Regions from separate parts of the Rhizobium sp. A22-96 genome, predicted to be linked through region 1. Evidence: predicted binding sites of a transcription regulator. Region 1 holds the regulator's gene; each other region holds the start of a gene.
What was found. The regulator PhoB, encoded in region 1, activates phosphate uptake and scavenging genes when phosphate is short. The targets are predictions, from matches to a motif close to TGTCATNNANCTGTCAT.

Region 1 (4,586 bases):
CGCTTGATATCGACCCATCCAACCGGGCGCTCGTGCGCGAGGCAACCGCCATGGTGTCGGATGGCGCCAGGATCGTGCTGCGCGACAAGGTTACCGCCAATCCGTCGATCGTAGGAACGACGCAAAACCTCACCGTCCTCGCGAGCGCCAACATCGATTCCGCCAACAAGGGACAGATCGATCTGACGGTTGATGAGAAGGATCGCAAGGTGTCGGACCGGCAGCTCGGCTGGATGAAGCAGCTGACGGCGAGCGGCGCTCTGCACGAAGCCTTCAACAGCGGCCTGTTTGTGTCGGGCAACTCAAGCCGCCCTGAGGCTGCCGGTCTCGGCGTCGCACTGATCGGCTCGCTCTATCTGATGCTGACCGTGCTGGTTCTGGCGCTTCCCGTTGGCGTCGCTGCGTCGATCTATCTGGAGGAATTCGCGCCGAAGAACCGGCTGACGGACCTCATTGAGGTCAACATCAACAATCTGGCGGCCGTGCCCTCGATCGTTTACGGATTGCTCGGGCTTTCGGTCTTCATCAACATGATGGGCCTGCCGCGCTCGGCCTCGCTGGTTGGCGGCCTAGTGCTGAGCCTGATGACGTTGCCGATGATCATCATCGCCACACGTTCGGCATTGCGAGCGGTGCCGCCCTCGATCCGCAGCGCTGCGCTTGGCCTCGGTGCCTCGCGCATGCAGATGGTCTTCCATCACGTCCTGCCGCTCGCCATGCCCGGCATATTGACGGGCACCATCCTCGGACTGGCGCATGCACTCGGCGAGACGGCGCCGCTGCTCCTGATCGGCATGGTCGCCTTCGTTGCCAACTACCCGGCATCGCCGCTCGATCCTTCGACGGCGCTGCCGGTGCAGATCTACATGTGGGCGAGTGAAGCCGAACGGGCGTTCGTCGAACGAACCTCCGGGGCGATCATCGTCCTGCTCTTCTTCCTCGTTGCGATGAATATCGGCGTGATCCTGCTGCGCCGCCGCTTCGAACGGCGCTGGTAGGGGAGGGCGATCCAATGAACATGATGACGGAAGCCGCAAGTGAAAGAGCATTGGCCAGGAAGATGACGACGATCCCCTACAAGATGATCGGCCAGGACGTGTCCGTCTTCTACGGCGACAAGCGTGCGCTCTTCGACGTCAACCTGAACATCCGCGCCAATACGGTTACGGCGTTGATCGGTCCTTCGGGCTGCGGCAAATCCACCTTCCTGCGTTGCCTCAATCGCATGAACGATACGATCGAGACCTGCCGCGTCACCGGCAAGATCACGCTCGACGATCAGGATGTCTACGACAACAACATTGATGTTGTGGAGCTGCGCGCGCGGGTCGGCATGGTCTTCCAGAAGCCCAATCCGTTCCCGAAGTCGATCTATGAGAACGTAGCCTATGGCCCCCGCATCCATGGTCTGCATCGCTCGAAAGCCGATCTCGAGCATATCGTCGAAACCAGCCTGCAGAAGGCCGGTCTGTGGGGTGAGGTGAAGGATCGGCTGCATGATGCCGGCACGAGCCTCTCGGGCGGTCAGCAGCAGCGCCTGTGCATCGCCCGTGCCGTCGCGGTCAGCCCGGAGGTCATTCTGATGGACGAGCCCTGTTCGGCGCTCGATCCCATTGCCACCGCCAAGGTCGAGGATCTGATCCACGAGCTGCGCGAAAACTTCACCATCGTCATCGTCACGCATTCCATGCAGCAGGCAGCCCGCGTGTCGCAACGTACCGCAATGTTTCATCTCGGCCATCTGGTCGAGGAGAACGATACCGATAAGATGTTCACCAATCCCGACGATTTCCGCACGCAGGATTACATCATGGGCCGTTTTGGTTGATGATGCCGTGCGCGCGGCTCCTTTCACACAGTTCACCTTGAGGATAGAAAAATGGTCTCCACTCACATTCTCTCTGCCTATGACGAAGACCTGAAGTTCCTGACGCGCCGTATTGCGGAAATGGGCGGCCTGGCCGAGCAAATGGTCAGCGACAGCGTTCGGGCGCTGGTCCAGAGCGACACTGGTCTTGCGCAGAAGGTCATCTCCGACGACGTAATCCTCGATCATGCCGAGCGCGAAGTCGGCGACAAGGCCATCGTCACCATCGCCCGTCGTCAGCCGATGGCTGCCGACCTGCGCGAGATCATGGGTTCGATCCGTATCGCTTCCGATCTGGAGCGCGTCGGCGACCTCGGCAAGAACACCGCCAAGCGCGTCATCGCCGTGCAGGGTACGGGCGTTCCGCGTCGCCTGGCTCGTGGCATCGAGCACCTTTCCGAATTGGCGCTGAGCCAGCTCAAGGAAGTCCTCGACGTCTACGCCACCCGCTCGCCGGACAAGGCCGTGTCGATCCGCGAACGCGACGAGGAAATCGACGCGATGTACACCTCGCTCTTCCGCGAGATGCTGACCTACATGATGGAAGATCCGCGCAACATCACCACCTGCACGCATCTTCTCTTCTGCGCCAAGAACATCGAGCGCATCGGCGACCATGCCACCAACATCGCCGAGACGATCTATTACATGGCGACGGGTGCTCAGCCCGAAGGCGAGCGCCCGAAGGACGATACCGCCAATACCGTCGGCGCAGTGACGGAATAATCCGAAAGCGAAGAAAGGAGACCATAGGCGCATGGTTCCGAGAGTTGCTGTTGTAGAAGACGAGGAAGCGCTCAGCGTTCTGCTGCGCTACAATCTCGAGGCCGAAGGCTTCGAGGTCGACACGATCCTCAGAGGCGATGAAGCCGAGTTGCGTCTCCAGGAGCGCATTCCCGATCTTCTGATCCTCGACTGGATGCTCCCCGGTGTATCCGGCATCGAGCTCTGCCGCCGGCTGCGCATGCGGCCGGAGACGGAGCGCCTGCCGATCATCATGCTGACGGCCCGCGGCGAGGAAAGCGAGCGCGTGCGCGGTCTTTCCACTGGCGCGGACGATTACGTCGTCAAGCCGTTCTCGACACCCGAGCTGATGGCTCGCGTCAAGGCGATGCTGCGGCGCGCCCGTCCGGAGGTTCTCTCCACGGTGTTGCGTTGTGGCGATATCGAGCTGGACCGCGAGACGCACCGCGTTCACCGCAAGAGCCGCGAAGTGCGGCTGGGACCGACCGAATTCCGTCTTCTGGAATTCCTGATGTCCTCGCCGGGCCGCGTCTTCTCGCGTTCGCAACTGCTCGACGGCGTGTGGGGGCATGATATCTATGTCGACGAACGCACGGTCGACGTGCATGTCGGTCGCCTGCGCAAGGCGCTCAACTTCTCCAATATGCAGGATGTCATCCGCACCGTTCGCGGCGCGGGCTACTCCATGGAGGCCTGAGCGGGAATACCCGATCAGGCACTCAACATTACAGCGCCACGCGTCTTTCAAGACGCGTTAAGGTCGCTGTAACATCTTAGAATTCTGCATAATTTTCCCTTAAATCGGTTCCGATTTAAGAAATTATGCAGTCGCGGCGGAAACAGAAAACGGGCCCCAAAGGGCCCGTTTCTTTATCTCAGTGATGAAGTGTCTCAGCCGCGCGGCTGAGCTGGCCTGCGCCGTTCATGCACCGGCTGGTAGGCCAGGCGCTGATGGTAGGTGCAGTAGGGCGATGAATCCGGGCTCTCGTTGCCGCAGAAGTGGAAATCGTCCTTCAGGGGATCGCCGACCGGCCACTTGCAGGTGCGCTCCGTCAGTTCCGTCAGGCCGAGACGCCGGGAGATCGGAACGACCACATTGGCGGCCGGACGATACTGGATCTCGTTGACCGTATCGATCTCGATCTCTTCCTTCAACATGGTTGCGCCCTGCTGGCGGGTAACCGTGCGGGTTGCGACGCGCGCCTGATAGTTCGAAGCCCGCGGTGCCGTGGCGTTGCGCTTCGGCGTGCGAGCTGCCGCCGTCGTGCCGCCGGCCTTCGCTCGACCGGGAAGGTTCAAGCGATGCACCTTGCCGATAACGGCGTTACGGCTGACGCCACCGAGCTGTGCCGCGATCTGGCTGGCGCTCAACCCTTCGGACCATAGCTTTTTCAGCTTCTCGACGCGTTCGTCTGTCCAATTCATGCCCTGTCTCCGCTGTCGCGTTTCCGATGGCAGAATCCCTCACCATTGCCTCGCATGGGGATCGAGGCACGAAACGCTCTAAAATTGTGGTGACTAGTTCCGCCGCATGCAGTCTAGCAATTGGTTTTTAACCTAGTGTGAGGCAGACTCCGTGACAAGAGTCGCGGGAATCTTGAGGAATCGATTTCGAGGTTTTCCCCAACTTGCTGTCCGGGCGTGGCATTTCTGCAATATGCGGCACCGAACGTATCCCTTTTGCGCGCAAGCACTTTCTCGCACCTGCTAAAGCGCCAGTTTTGTTGACATCGCGGTGCAAAACAACAATAGTGACCGGGCCGCCGCAAGGCGGCATTTTTGATTTTTTCGGACCCCTTTCGTAAAAACGAAGCGATTGGTCCTTAAAGTTGTGATCGAGGAGATATGGCCATGGCCGAGACCGCGCCGCTTTATGATACCTACATGCGAGCTCCGCTGCGGTTCGAGCGAGGCGAAGGCGTATGGTTGATCACTGAAAGCGGTGAACGCTATCTCGATTTTGCAGCCGGCGTGG
Region 2 (4,586 bases), on a different contig from region 1:
CTTCCCCGGCTGTGCATTGACGCTCTGGAAATTGCTGTCGCTCATGTTCATGGTCTCATTCCTATCGTTCGGCGGCTGCGTCATTGGCGGCGCCCACTCAAGACACGGGCAAGGATGTTGAGGGCGAGGATGGCTACGGTGATGATCAGCGCGCCGGCCCAGGCCAGTTGTTTCAGATCCTCGCCTGCATCGGCGGCGAGCGTATTGATCGCAACCGGCAGCGTGGCAATTGGACCGGTCAAGCCTGCATTCATAAACTTGCTGTAGCCGGCTGTGAAGAGAAGCGGTGCGGTTTCGCCGCTGATGCGGGCGACGGCCAGCAGGATACCGGTGAGAATGCCCGTCCAGGCGGAACGGTAAATCACCATCACCATGGATTTCCAGCGCGGCGCGCCGAGCGCGGCAGTCGCCTCCCGAAGCGCATTCGGCACGAGTAATAGCATGTCCTGTGTAGTACGGTTTACCACAGGAAGGGCGATCAGCGCCAGCGCGAGAATGCCGGCGAAGGCAGAGTTGCCGCGCATGGGCACGACAACCGCACCATAGACAAACACGCCGATGATGATCGAAGGCGCGGACAGCAGGATGTCGTTGAGGAACTTGGCGGCCTCGGCAAGCTTGCTGCCGTTGGCATATTCGACCAGATAGGTGCCGGCGAGAATGCCGATCGGCGCGGCGATCAGGATGGCGCAGCCCGTGACCAGCACGGTGCCGTAGATCGCGTTGATCAGGCCGCCGCGCGAGCCCTGGGCCGGGATCGACATGGTGAACACGTCAAGGCTCAGCGCCGATACACCGCGGTAAACCAGGCTGACAAGGATCACGCTGAGAAAGAATATGCCGAGGACGGCCGCGATGAAGCACAAGGCCATCATCACCCGGTTCTTTCCGTAACGCCGCGACACGATGTTCTGACGAATTGCATTTTCCATGGCTTTTTCCCTCAAAGCGCGTCGCCGCGGCCGATCATCCATCTCGCCACCGCAAGCACGCAGAAGGAGAGGACGAACAGGAGCAGGCCGAGCGCAATAAGGCTCGACAATTGCAGACCGTCGGCATCGCCGAAGTTGTTCGCGATCTGGGCGGAAATGGTGGTGGACGGCGAGATTATCGACGATTGCAGACGGCTGACCGAGCCAATGACGAAGGTGACGGCCATGGTTTCGCCAAGCGCGCGGCCGAGGCCGAGCATGATGCCGCCGACGAGACCGCGTCGTGTGTAGGGGATCAGGATGTAGCGAGCCACTTCCCATGTCGTCATGCCCATGCCGTAGGCGGATTCACGCAGCATCGGCGGCACCGTTCCGAACACGTCACGGGAGATCGCGGTGATGAACGGCAGGATCATGACGGCCAGCACGAGGCTTGCCGTCAGCAGGCCGACACCCGGTGCCGGCGGCTGGAAAAGCAGGCCGATAATCGGCACTTCGCCGATCGTCATGATAAGAAACGGCAGAATATAGTTCTGCATCAGCGGCACGAGAATGAACAAGCCGACGATGCCGTAGATAATGGAGGGAACGCCAGCCAGAAGCTCGATGGCCGTGCTGATCGGACGTCGTAGGCTGCCAGGGCAAAGTTCCGTGAGGAAGATGGCGATGCCGATGCCCAAGGGAACGGCAATCAGCATGGCGATGAGCGAGCTCACCAGCGTGCCGACAACGGCAGGTACGGCGCCATAGATATCGGCAGGAGCACTCCACTTCGTGCCCCATAGAAACGAAAACCCGAAGGCCTGGAAGGTCGGCAGGGCATCGATGATGAGAACCACGATGATTGCCAGCAGCAGAAGCACGACAAGAGCAGCCGAGCCAAGCGTCATAAAGTAGAAAATCCGGTCTTGTATCCGGAATTTCCTGGTGCTGGCGCTGGTATCCAGTCCCTGGAAGCCAGCCGTCTGAGTCGCATCAGCCATCGATTTCCCCTTGTCCTGTCACGAAGGCGGACAGGGCCATGCCCTGTCCGCCGTAACTTTTAACTCAGCACAGATTACTTCGTGCCGAAGTCCGTCTTCCAGGACTTCTCGACGATCGCAGCAACGCTTTCCGGGATCGCGAGGTACGACAGGGCGGTTGCGTCCTTCTGGCCATGCTCATAGGACCACTTGAAGAACTTCAGCGCTTCTTCGTTGAGAGCAGGATCAGCCGGCTTCTTGTAGAGCAGAACCCAGGTCGAAGCTGCAATCGGCCAGCTCTTTTCGCCCGGCTGATTGGTGATGATCAGGTTGAAGTTCTTGGCCTTGGCCCAATCAGCGTTGGAAGCAGCAGCCTTGAAGGTGTCGAGGCTCGGCTCGATAACCTTGCCGGCAGCATTCTTCATCTTCGCAAAACCGATGTGGTTGGCGACGACGTAGGAATATTCAACGTAGGAGATCGAACCAGCCGTCTGGTTGACTGTGGTGGAAACGCCTTCAGAACCCTTGGCGCCGAAGCCGACCGGCCATTCAACAGCCGTGTTCGAACCAACCTTTTCCTTCCACTCCGGCGAAACCTTGGCCAGGTAGTCGGTGAAGTTGAAGGTCGTGCCCGAGCTGTCGGCGCGATAAACGACCGAGATCGGAGCGGAAGGCAGCTTCACGTCGGGGTTGAGAGCCTTGATAGCCGCGTCGTCCCACTTGGCGATCTTGCCGAGGAAGATGTCAGCCAGCGTCTTGCCGTCGAGAACGAGTTCGCCAGGCTTTACGCCAGCAACGTTATAGGAAACGACGATACCGCCGGAGATCATCGGGAACTGGGCAATGCCGTTCTTCTCGAGGTCAGCGTCGCTCATCGGCTTGTCGGAAGCGCCGAAGATGATGGTCTTGTCGAGGAGCTGCTTGATGCCAGCGCCCGAACCGACCGACTGGTAGTTGACGACATTGTTCGTCGCAGCCTTGTAGCCTTCGGCCCACTTGGACAGAACCGGAGCAATGAAGCTCGAGCCGGCGCCCGTGATGTCGGCAGCCGAGGCCGAAACGGACATAGCCGCGATGAAGCCTGCAGTCAGGCAGAGCGAACGAAATTTCTGATTCAACATGATTGAACTCACTTCCCAGAGTGATGAAAGGATGGCAAGCAGGAGCTGAGCACGGAGTATCCCATCGGTTAAGAACCCCACCTCAATCTCCTAGCGACAGTGATGGCTCTAATGCCGCATTGTTTCAGTTTGATGACAGTTTAATGAAGCGGCGGTGACACAACCTGCGGCAATCATCGCGGCCGATGCGGAACCCCATGGAATGGGCCGCTTCGGGCAATTCGCAACATCGAACTTCATGTTTTGATTCAACAAACTTTTCAAAGTCGGATCACATAATCCTTGCGAGTCGTTTCAATGACTTCCCATGTCCCCTTGAAGCCCGGCTTCAAGATGAGACGGTCGCCTGCACGCAGATGAAAAGTCTCGCCGTCGTCCGCCGTCACGATTGAGTAGCCCGAGAGGATATGGAAGTATTCCCACTCGTCATAGATGATCTTCCATTTGCCCGGCGTCGCCTCCCATATGCCTGCATAAAGATCGCCATCGGCCTCTTCGAGGTTCCAGGTGCGAAACGCGGGAGCCCCCGAAACGAGCCGATCTGCGGCAGGCGTTCCCGCTTCCGGTTCGACGCCATCGATATCCAGTCGCAGATATGTCGTCATGAATGCCTCCTCATTGCTCGCCTGCATTGCTTTTCTCGTAGCTGCCGGATCGAGACAAGCACGAAACGACAGGCCGTCAAAGATAGCCCATCGGCTTTTTCAGCCCTTTGCCGGATTGCGGCGCCTCGAAATAGGTGAGCCAGACGAATACCGCGACGCGGCCAAGCCGCTTCGGTCTTGAAGATAATCAAATGCAGGAGGCAGTCACGGCTCTCCAGTTGACAAGATCTATATATCCATTATTCTGGATATATGGAATCAACAGATGCAATTGCGGCGCTGGCCGCCCTGGCGCAGACGACAAGGCTCGAAACCTTTCGCCTGCTGGTCAAATCGGAGCCGGATGGAATCCCAGCGGGCGAACTGGCCCGAATGCTTGATGTTCCGCAGAACACGATGTCCGCGCATCTGGGGACCCTGTCTCGAGCCGGCATCGTGCGAAGCGAACGCCGGAGCCGCTCCATAATCTACCGTGCTGATCTCGAAGGTTTTCGGGCGCTGACGCTGTTCCTTCTTAAGGACTGCTGCGGGGGAAATGCGGAATTGTGCGCGCCCTTGATCGCCGATCTTACGCCATGCTGCCCGCCGGCGACCATTCGACCTCCGACCTAACCACGGAACATGACCATGACCGCTAGGACCTACAGCGCGCTCTTCTTGTGCACGGGCAATTCCGCACGCTCTATTCTCGCCGGGTCGATGCTCAGCAAGGCGGGCGGCAGTCGCATAGCGCAGGAACACAAGCTTCGGCAGATCAGCGCCCTTGAAGGTGCATCGGTCAAATCCGAGAAGGCAGGCTGATGTCCACTTTCGAGAGATATCTGACCGTCTGGGTCTTTTTGTGCATTGTTGCCGGCATCGCTCTTGGCCACCTAGTGCCCGGTGTATTCCATGCCATCGGCGCAGCCGAAGCCGCCAAGGTCAATATTCCCGTGGCCATCCTCATCTGGCTGATGGTCATTCCGA
Region 3 (4,586 bases), on a different contig from region 1:
TCCCGAACACCTCGACGCGGCTTGCCTTGCGGATGGCGTCGACCGCGCGCGATAGGGCGGCGATGTCGAGGGCCTTTTGCGTGTCTTGAAGCGCCTGTAGGTCGGATTGAAATACCTTCTCGACGACCGAGGCGATGTTGTCGCTCGGGGTCAGGTCCTCATGGATGAATTGAACCGGCTGAACGAGATCGCGGGCGAGCGAGATCTTGATCTGTTGGAAGCCTCTTGCGCCGATTGCCTGACAGAAGCCGATGACGCTCCCCTCGCTGGCGCCGGCCTTTTCCGCGACTTCCGTGACAGACATGTGGATCACGTCCGAAGCGTGCTGCGTGATAAAGTCGGCAATCCGGCCGGCGGTCGGCGCCAGATCCTTGCGCACCGCGCGGATACGATCGATGACGCCGGAAAACTCCTGCGCGCTGGGTGCCTTGTCTCGTTCCACCGCCATGCGAAAACTACCCTCACATTGTCTTAGAGCATGTCCGTTTTTAAACGGAGAGACGGAAATGCTCTATCTCTTTGCTTTCATGCAATTCCCTAAGCAAAATCGCTGCGTACCTTTGCTGGAATTGCTCTAGACCACCGCAAGCTGCGGCGTATGTCTTATGCTGCCATTATGCACTTGCCAGAAACGCATGCCGAGGCGTCGCGCGCCGAGGCCGTCGGTCTGTGGATTATCGCCGATCATGATGGTATCGGAAAAGTCGATGCCGAGGCGGCGGCATCCCATCTCGAACAGCGCCCGTTCCGGCTTGCCGATGACGGTGTAGTCGCGCGTGCCGGCGCAGGCAATGATGGCGGCGGCCAATGCTCCGGTTTCCGGAATAGGCCGGCCGTCGGTGCCTGGGTGGCTGAGATCCGGCGCGGCGACCACAAGCCGAGCCCCATCGGTAAGTGCCGAGACCGCCGCCGCGAGTTTCGCATAGGAGAATTGCCGGTCGCGGGCGATGAGTACGACGTCCGGGCGAGGGGCGTCCAGGTGCAAGCCTCTGCGCCTCGCATAGGAGCGAAGGGCAGGACTTGCGAGCAAAAGCACACGTGCGCCAGGTTGCTCGGCAGCGATCTTGTCGATCGCGCATGTTCCGGCGAGAATGATGCTGCCGGCATCGACAGTAAGGCCGATGGTCTGCAGTACTCTGGAAAGCTGAGTCGGCGTGTGTTCCGCATTGTTGGAAACAAGAACGAAGCGGCCGGCGACGGCATTCAGCAGCCATCGCGCGTCTTCCAAGACCGTTTGGCCGCTTATCAAAGTTCCATCGAGATCAATAAGATAACCTCTTGCATCGATGTCGAGATCAGGCACGTCCGCTCCTCTGTTGTCATCGATACATGGATTGAGAAAAGCTCAATGTCAATAACAAATAATATTGAGATTAGTTCATGAAACTGTCATCGACGCAGCGTACTTCTGCTGCCGAAGATGGGGTTGAGAGCCCCCAAGGACCAGCGCAGGAGCATCTCCATGAAGATCGCAATCATCACCGATATCCATCACGGCCCTCAATCCCACACAAAGGAAGCCGGTTGGGATGGCCTGCCTGCGGTGAGGCAGTTCATCGATCGTGCCATCGAGCGGAATGTCGATCTGGTCCTCGATCTCGGCGACCATATTTCTGATACGACGCATGAAAACGACTACCGTTTCGCCTCGGAACTTGCCGCGATCTTCTCCACTTTTCCCGGCAAGCGCATCCATGTGCTCGGCAATCACGACGTCAACAATCTGAGCGTCGCCGATAATGAAGCGATCTTCGGCCAATCGATGCAGAGCGGCGTCCACGATCTCGGCGAACTCCGCCTGATCGCCTGGCAGCCGGACGTGAAGATCGACATGGAGACAGGTTTCAACAGCACCGGTGCTCATCTGGAATGGCTGGTGGAAGCTCTCAAGGCGGATGAGCGCCCGGCCGTCATCGCGACGCATGTCCCGCTCTCTGGTCATTCGCAGATCGGCAATTATTATTTCGAGCGCAATGCCGGATATTCGACCTACCCCGACCATGCGGCGGTCCGCAAAGCGGTGGAAGAAACTGGCAATGCCGCCCTCTGGCTCTCCGGCCATGTTCACTGGAATACCATCACCAATGTCGGCAACATTCAGCATGTGACGATCCAGTCGCTGAGCGAGCGCTTCACCACCATGCCGCTCACCGCGTCAGCTTACGCCGATCTCGAAATCAAGGATGGCGAGCTGACCATCGACGTCCATGGCAACGATCCGTTCCACGTTCGCGTCCCCTTCCGTAAATCTGGCGAGCGCCCGTGGGTTGCGCCGATGCGGCCTTTCTCGGAGATCGATTGGGCTGAGAGAAGGAAGCAGGCTGGTGCTTGATTTCCTGACCCGGCGCACGATCGGTGCGATCATCACGCTGTGCGTCGTGATCGCTGCCGTTTTCGCGGCAACCCGGCTTTCCGGTGATGCGATGGACTATCTGCTCCCGCCCGGAACCGATGCGGCAACACGCGCGGCGATGGTTCAGCAGCTGGGTCTCGACCAGCCGATCTGGGTGCAGTTCTTCCAGTTCGTGCGCGGGCTGCTGTCGGGCGATTTCGGCCTCAGTCTCTATGAGAGACGGCCGGTCGCCGACATCTATGCCGAACGCCTGCCCAATACGCTGATCCTGTTTGCCTATGCGCTGTTCTTCTCGATCGCCGTCGGCGTGCCGCTTGGCATCGTCGCTGCGCTGAAACGGGGAAAGGCGATAGGGTCGATCATCATGGGGGTGGCCTTTATCGGTTATGCGACGCCGAATTTCGTCCTCGCCATCCTGATGATCCTGGTCTTTTCGCTGAGGCTGCATTGGTTTCCAAGCTCGGGCTCGGCCACGCCGCTGCATTTCGTCATGCCGGCGCTCGTCCTGTCGGCGCTCATGGTGGCCGAAATCCTGCGCTTTACCCGCAACGCCATGCTCGACGTGATGAGCCAGGACTATATCCGCACTGCCCGTGCCAAAGGCCTGCCGAAATTGCTGGTCATCGGCAAGCATGCCCTGCGCAATGCCGCGATCCCTGTCGTCACCATCATCGGCCTGCAGGTGGCCGGCATGGTCGGGCGCTGCGTGCTGGTCGAGGCAGTCTTTGCCACCAAGGGCATTGGCGATCTCGTCGTCTATGCGGCCATCGGCCGTGATTATCCGGTGCTGCAGTTCGGCGTCATCTTCATTGCCAGCCTGGTGGTCGTCACCTCCGTCGTCATCGACGTCATTTATGCCCTGATTGATCCTCGTGTGAAGGTAGCCGCATCATGAGCGACATCGCCACATCCCCGAAAACGATAGCGTTGAAACCAGCCGCCAAGGCGCCGCGACGCACGGCCAAGAGCGGTGTCGGGCGTCTCTTGGCGAAAGCCGGGCTGATGCCGCGCGTTTATCTCGCCGCCTTTGCCGTTGTTCTTGCTTTGGCGCTCGCCGCCCCCGCGATTGCACCATTCGATCCCAATGCGCAGACGCTGCTTGCCCGCCTTCGTCCCCCTGTTGGTTTCGACCGGGCGATGGCGACACACCTGCTCGGCACGGATGAACTCGGACGCGACGTCCTCTCGCGAACCCTGTCCGGCCTGCAATTGACGATGCTCATTGCGCTTGCCGGCAGCTTCATCAGCCTCCTCGTCGGTGTCGCTCTCGGGGTGGTCGCCGGATATTTCCGCGGCCGGCTCGGTGCCTTCCTGATCGCCATCGTCGATGTGCAGATGGCCGTTCCCTTCACGCTGATCGCGCTTCTGACGATTGCCATGCTTGGGAACTCGCTGGCGGTGCTGATTTCCGTCATCGGGCTTTCCGGCTGGGAAGTCTATGCCCGTGTCGTGCGCGCTCAGGTGCTGTCTGTCTCGCGGCAGCCTTTCATCGAAGCGTCGAGGGCGGCCGGTGCCTCGCATGCGCGCATCCTCTTCCGCCACATTCTCCCGAATGTAACGTCGCCGATCATCGTTATCTGGACCATGACCTTCTCGGCATTGATCCTCCTGGAATCGTCACTGTCGTTCCTCGGTCTCGGCGTACAGCCGCCGACCGCGACGCTGGGTTCGATGGTGGGAGCCGGTCGCGACTACCTTGCCACAGCCCCCTGGGTCGCGCTGGCGCCCTCGCTGATGATCATGGTCGTGTCGCTGCTCGTGCTCTTGATCGGCGACTGGTTGCGCGACGCGCTGGACGTAAAACTGAAATAGGTCGCCGGCGGCCGGGCCGCTGGCGACCTCGCATTCAAGCCCCTTTATCTCATGCCCTGCCGCGCCGCGCGCCGGACGGAAGGGGAAACCTTGCTCTCAAGAGGGACACGTCATGACATCGAAAACAACGCTCGCGCTGACCGCGGCGCTGCTGCTCTCCACCTCGGCCATGGCCGCCGATCTGCGGGTCGGCGTTCAGAACCTTCCGCCATTCCTGGATCCCGGCAAGGACTTCAGCAATACGGGCTCGCAAATGTACTACAACGCCTTCGATCCGCTGATCGAGAAGGATTATTCCAAGCCGGAAGCAGCCTTCAAGCCGGGGATTGCAACTTCGTGGAAGCAGGTCTCTCCGACCGTATTCGAAGTCAAGATCCGCAACGATGTCAAGTTTCAGAACGGTGACCCGCTGACGGTCGAC
Region 4 (4,586 bases), on a different contig from region 1:
GTCGGCGAATATCTCGCCAAGTCCGGCCTGCAGGCCGACCTCGACAAGCTCGGCTTCAACCTGGTCGGCTTCGGCTGCACCACCTGCATCGGCAATTCCGGCCCGCTGCCGGCGCCGATCTCGAAGACGATCAACGACAAGGGCCTGATCGTATCAGGCGTGCTTTCGGGCAACCGCAACTTCGAAGGCCGTATTTCGCCTGACGTCCAGGCCAACTACCTGGCCTCGCCACCGCTCGTCGTCGCCTATGCGCTTGCCGGCTCGGTACAGATGGACCTGACCAAGGAGCCGATCGGCGAAGACCAGAATGGCAAGCCGGTCTATCTGAAGGATATCTGGCCGACCTCGCATGAGATCCAGGAATTCATCCTGAAATACGTCACCCGCGAACTCTACGAGAGCAAGTACGCCGACGTGTTCAAGGGCGATGCCAATTGGCAGGCCGTACAGGTTCCTCCGGGCCAGACCTATGCCTGGGACGACAATTCGACCTACGTGCAGAACCCGCCTTACTTCGTGGGCATGGGCAAGAAGGGCGCCGGCATTTCCGACATCAAGGGCGCCCGCGTTCTCGGCCTTTTCGGCGACAAGATCACCACCGACCACATTTCCCCGGCCGGTTCGATCAAGGCTGCCTCGCCGGCCGGCGCCTACCTCATCGGCCATGGCGTCGGCGTTGCCGACTTCAACCAGTACGGCACGCGCCGCGGCAATCATGAAGTGATGATGCGCGGCACCTTCGCCAACATCCGCATCCGCAACCACATGCTCGGCCCGAACGGCAAGGAAGGTGGCTACACCATCCACTATCCGTCCAAGGAAGAGACGTCGATCTACGATGCGGCCATGCAGTACAAGGCCGAGGGCGTTCCGCTCGTCATCTTCGCCGGCGTCGAATACGGCAACGGCTCGTCGCGTGACTGGGCTGCCAAGGGCACCAACCTGCTCGGCGTACGCGCCGTGATCGCCCAGTCCTTCGAGCGTATCCACCGCTCGAACCTGGTTGGCATGGGTGTCATCCCCTTCGTCTTCGAGGACGGCACCACCTGGGCCACCCTTGAGCTGAAGGGTGACGAACTCGTCACCATCGAAGGCCTGGCCGATATCAAGCCGCGCGAGCGCAAGATCGCCAAGGTCACCTATGGCGACGGCACGGTTCGCGATATTCCGATCATCTGCCGTATCGATACGCTGGATGAGGTCATCTACGTCAACAATGGCGGCATCCTGCAGACAGTTCTGCGCGATCTCGCTGCCTGATAGGCTCTAAAAGCCGCAAATTACGCGCCGCCGGGGAAAGTTTCCCGGCGGCGTCTTGTTTTTCACGCCGATGTGTACGGCACGTCCGGTGCTGCACGCCGGTCTCACCCCATCGTGACTTTGCGTCATCACGCTAAACTATTATCTCTTGTTTCAGATTTTTCGGGCTTGATACGGGCATGGTTGCCCGAAGGAGCGTGAGCGGTTTCAGGGCCTGCGCAGGCAGACGACCTTTGAAATTTGACAATGAGGTACAAGGGAAATGCGCCTTCGACTTTCGATTCTACTTCTGGCAGGCATCGCGCTGGCAAGTTCGCTGCATGCGCAGGAGGCTGCGAAGATCAAGGGCGTGGTCGAGCTCTTCACCGCACAGGGCTGCGCTTCCTGTCCACCCGCCGATGCCGCCTTCCGCAAGCTGATCCGCCAGGGCGACGTGGTGGCGCTTGCTTATCATGTAGACTACTGGAACTATCTCGGCTGGAGCGACACGATGGCGTCCAAGGACAATACGGCGCGCCAATATGCCTATGCGCGCGCGCTGGGTCGCAGCGGCGTCTACACGCCCCAGGCCGTCGTCAATGGCCGCGACCATATGAACGGCGCGGATCTCAATGCGATCAACGTCAAGCTCGATACATTCCAGCGCAGCGGCGAAGGTCTGACTATTCCGGTGAATGCCGCCATGAAGGACGACGAGCTGTCGATCAAGATCGGCGCTGGCCAAGGCAAGGCCAATGTTGTCGTCGTCTATTTCGACAAGGAGCAGATGGTGGCTCCGAAGGGCGGCGAAAACAACGGTCAGCAGATCGCCTACATGCATGCGGTTTCAGATGTCGAAACCGTTGGTATGTGGGACGGCAAGGCGATGAATATCGTCCTGCCCGCCAATGTACTTGATAAGGCCGGCCGGAGAGGGCTTGCGGTTCTCCTGCAGTCTTCGACACCCACGGGCGATCCCGCAGCCATCATCGGTGCGACGGTATTGACCATCGGCTCGGACGGCTGAGCGGCTTTTTTCAAGCTGACCCCTAAGCCTTCTATTTCGGCTGGCGCCGAAAAGGGTCCCTATTTTGGCTGATGCCAAAAAGGGGAGGTGCCCGGCGAGGACGCATTCGGGGCTGGGGTTTATCGATACGCCCCCGGCCGGGCCGCTTGACGCGGCGGCGCCAAGCGGTTGCCTATACTTCCTGCAAATCGGGCGGCGTTTTGACTGAAATGCGGCGCCGCCGAGACGCTTTCGGGGGCAGGAAAGAAATTGTGAGCCGCCAGGTGTCTTGCAATTTGGTGTGGCTGAGGCAAACTGTCATTCTCTTGTCATGAGATAGCCCCTGGGGGATTGATGACTGATCAGCCGGATTTGCGCCATAGCGAAAGCCGTTCCGTCGACACCAACACCACCTCCGTCGTCGTCGATCTCAGGGAATACAAACAGAGCAAGGACCCGCTACCGGTGACATTCCATCGCCGCGAACTGGATGCCATTCTCTGGATCTACGGTCGCATGGTCGGGGAGGGCGAGTGGCGGGACTATGCCATTGACCACCTCAAGGACATGGCGGTTTTCTCCGTCTTCAAGCGCTCAGGCGAATTGCCGCTCTTCCGCATCGAAAAGAACCCGAAGCTGGCGGCCAAGCAGGGCGCCTTCTCCGTGGTCAACACCAATGGCATGATCCTGAAACGCGGCCATGACCTGCAACAGGTCCTGAAGGTTTTCGACAAGCAGCTGAAGCTGGTGGATAAGTAGCTCTTATCGCCATTGGCTGTGTGCTGGCTGATAGTGCCGCACCCCCCTCTGTCCCATTCGGGACATCTCCCCCACAAGGGGGGAGATTGGTAACTTGGAGCGCTCCCTGCACCACCAACCAACATCGTGCCTGCTGAAATGCGGCTTGTTGTTTTTGAGAGACGAGCGTCATGCTCCCAATAATCTCCCCCTTGTGGGGGAGATGTCGCGACAGCGACAGAGGGGGGTATCAAACGTGCGGCATATGCGAAACCTGCGCTACTCCCCAAACAACGTCCCCGGATAAACCGATGGGTCCGGATCGCTGTCGTTGCCTTCGCCGAGTGCTTTCTGCATCAGCATCGTATCCAGCCACCGGCCATGCTTGTAGCCCGTGCCTTTCAGCAGCCCGACCTCGGTGAAGCCGGCCGAGCGGTGCACGGCGACGGAGGCCGGATGCGCGCCGCCGATGACGGCGATCATCTGGCGGAAGCCGAGCGTCTCGCAGCTCTCGACCAAGGCCTTCAACAGCAGCCCGCCGACGCCGCGGCCGCGAGCTTCCGGCGCGAGATAGATCGAATCCTCCACCATCCAACGATAGGCTGGGCGGGTGCGGAATGCCGAGGCATAGGCATAGCCGAGGAACGTGCCGCCTCTGTCTTCCGCGACGATGTAGGGGTAGGCTTTGTCCTGGATCGCCAGGAAGCGGCCGGCCATCTCCTCTTCGCTTGGGGGCGTGATCTCGTAGCTGGCCGTGCCGTTCAGCACGGAATCGCGGTAGATGGCGGTGATGTGGGGAAGGTCGTTTACGGTTGCGCTGCGAAGGCTGACGGACATTGCTTTTCTTGCCTGATCTGCTCGATGTGACGGTCGATATCAAATCGCAGGACTATCCTCCAGGCAAATAAAAAGGCGGCCGAAGCCGCCTTTCCGAATGTCTTGTTCAAGCTGCGCGATTAGCGGCGATTGCCCATAAACTGCAGCAGGAACATGAACAGGTTGATGAAGTCCAGGTAGAGCGACAGGGCGCCCATGATAGCCTTGCGGCCAGCCACGGTGGCATCGTCAGCAGCGTAGTACATTTCCTTGATCCGCTGCGTATCGTAGGCGGTGAGGCCTGCGAAGATCAGCACGCCGATCACCGAGATGGCGAACTGTAGGGCGGACGAAGCCAGGAAGATGTTGACCAGCGACGCGATGATCAGGCCGAAGAGACCCATCATCAGGAACGAACCCATCGCCGACAGGTCACGCTTGGTCGTGTAGCCATAGAGCGACAGCGCGCCGAAGGAGGCGGCGGTCACGAAGAAGGTCTGCACGACGCTCTGGCCGGTGTAGATGATGAAGATCGACGACAGCGACAGGCCTACCAGCGCGGCATAGACCCAGAAGGTCGTCGTCGCGGCAGCCACGCTCATGCGGTTAATCCTGAAGCTCAGGAAGAAGACCATTGCCAGCGGAGCCAGAATGACCACCCACTTCAACGGGCTCAGATAGATCGCCTGGCCGAAGGCCGTGATCTGTCCGTTGGAGAAAGCGAGCGAGAACGAAAGATAGGCAGCAACACCCGTGATCGCCAGACCCAGCGCCATCAGGTTATAGA

Region 2: a site for PhoB is predicted at 3,137-3,153, ahead of pstS (phosphate ABC transporter substrate-binding protein PstS). Genes of this name have one in related genera too.
Region 3: a site for PhoB is predicted at 1,377-1,393, ahead of ACQZ6F_RS26805 (HAD-IIA family hydrolase). Genes of this name have one in related genera too.
Region 4: a site for PhoB is predicted at 2,562-2,578, ahead of ACQZ6F_RS20445 (DUF2794 domain-containing protein). Genes of this name have one in related genera too.

The regions. Positions count from the first base shown of each region.
Region 1 is NZ_JBNWDQ010000005.1:418,482-423,067, forward strand. Features, by position in the region: gene pstA (phosphate ABC transporter permease PstA) at 1-998, shown strand, start outside; gene pstB (phosphate ABC transporter ATP-binding protein PstB) at 1,013-1,828, shown strand; gene phoU (phosphate signaling complex protein PhoU) at 1,880-2,593, shown strand; gene phoB (phosphate regulon transcriptional regulator PhoB) at 2,625-3,308, shown strand; gene ACQZ6F_RS23605 (GcrA family cell cycle regulator) at 3,503-4,036, opposite strand; gene ACQZ6F_RS23610 (aspartate aminotransferase family protein) at 4,463-4,586, shown strand, end outside.
Region 2 is NZ_JBNWDQ010000003.1:547,958-552,543, reverse strand. Features, by position in the region: gene pstB (phosphate ABC transporter ATP-binding protein PstB) at 1-51, opposite strand, end outside; gene pstA (phosphate ABC transporter permease PstA) at 81-932, opposite strand; gene pstC (phosphate ABC transporter permease subunit PstC) at 944-1,915, opposite strand; gene pstS (phosphate ABC transporter substrate-binding protein PstS) at 1,990-3,015, opposite strand; gene ACQZ6F_RS15475 (cupin domain-containing protein) at 3,276-3,620, opposite strand; gene ACQZ6F_RS15470 (ArsR/SmtB family transcription factor) at 3,873-4,232, shown strand; partial or broken gene ACQZ6F_RS15465 (arsenate reductase ArsC) at 4,248-4,346, shown strand; gene arsB (ACR3 family arsenite efflux transporter) at 4,421-4,586, shown strand, end outside.
Region 3 is NZ_JBNWDQ010000006.1:439,596-444,181, reverse strand. Features, by position in the region: gene ACQZ6F_RS26810 (MurR/RpiR family transcriptional regulator) at 1-448, opposite strand, end outside; gene ACQZ6F_RS26805 (HAD-IIA family hydrolase) at 575-1,303, opposite strand; gene ACQZ6F_RS26800 (metallophosphoesterase family protein) at 1,463-2,332, shown strand; gene ACQZ6F_RS26795 (ABC transporter permease) at 2,325-3,248, shown strand; gene ACQZ6F_RS26790 (ABC transporter permease) at 3,245-4,165, shown strand; gene ACQZ6F_RS26785 (ABC transporter substrate-binding protein) at 4,278-4,586, shown strand, end outside.
Region 4 is NZ_JBNWDQ010000004.1:453,177-457,762, forward strand. Features, by position in the region: gene acnA (aconitate hydratase AcnA) at 1-1,260, shown strand, start outside; gene ACQZ6F_RS20440 (DUF1223 domain-containing protein) at 1,523-2,266, shown strand; gene ACQZ6F_RS20445 (DUF2794 domain-containing protein) at 2,600-3,004, shown strand; gene ACQZ6F_RS20450 (N-acetyltransferase family protein) at 3,263-3,820, opposite strand; gene ACQZ6F_RS20455 (Bax inhibitor-1/YccA family protein) at 3,940-4,586, opposite strand, start outside.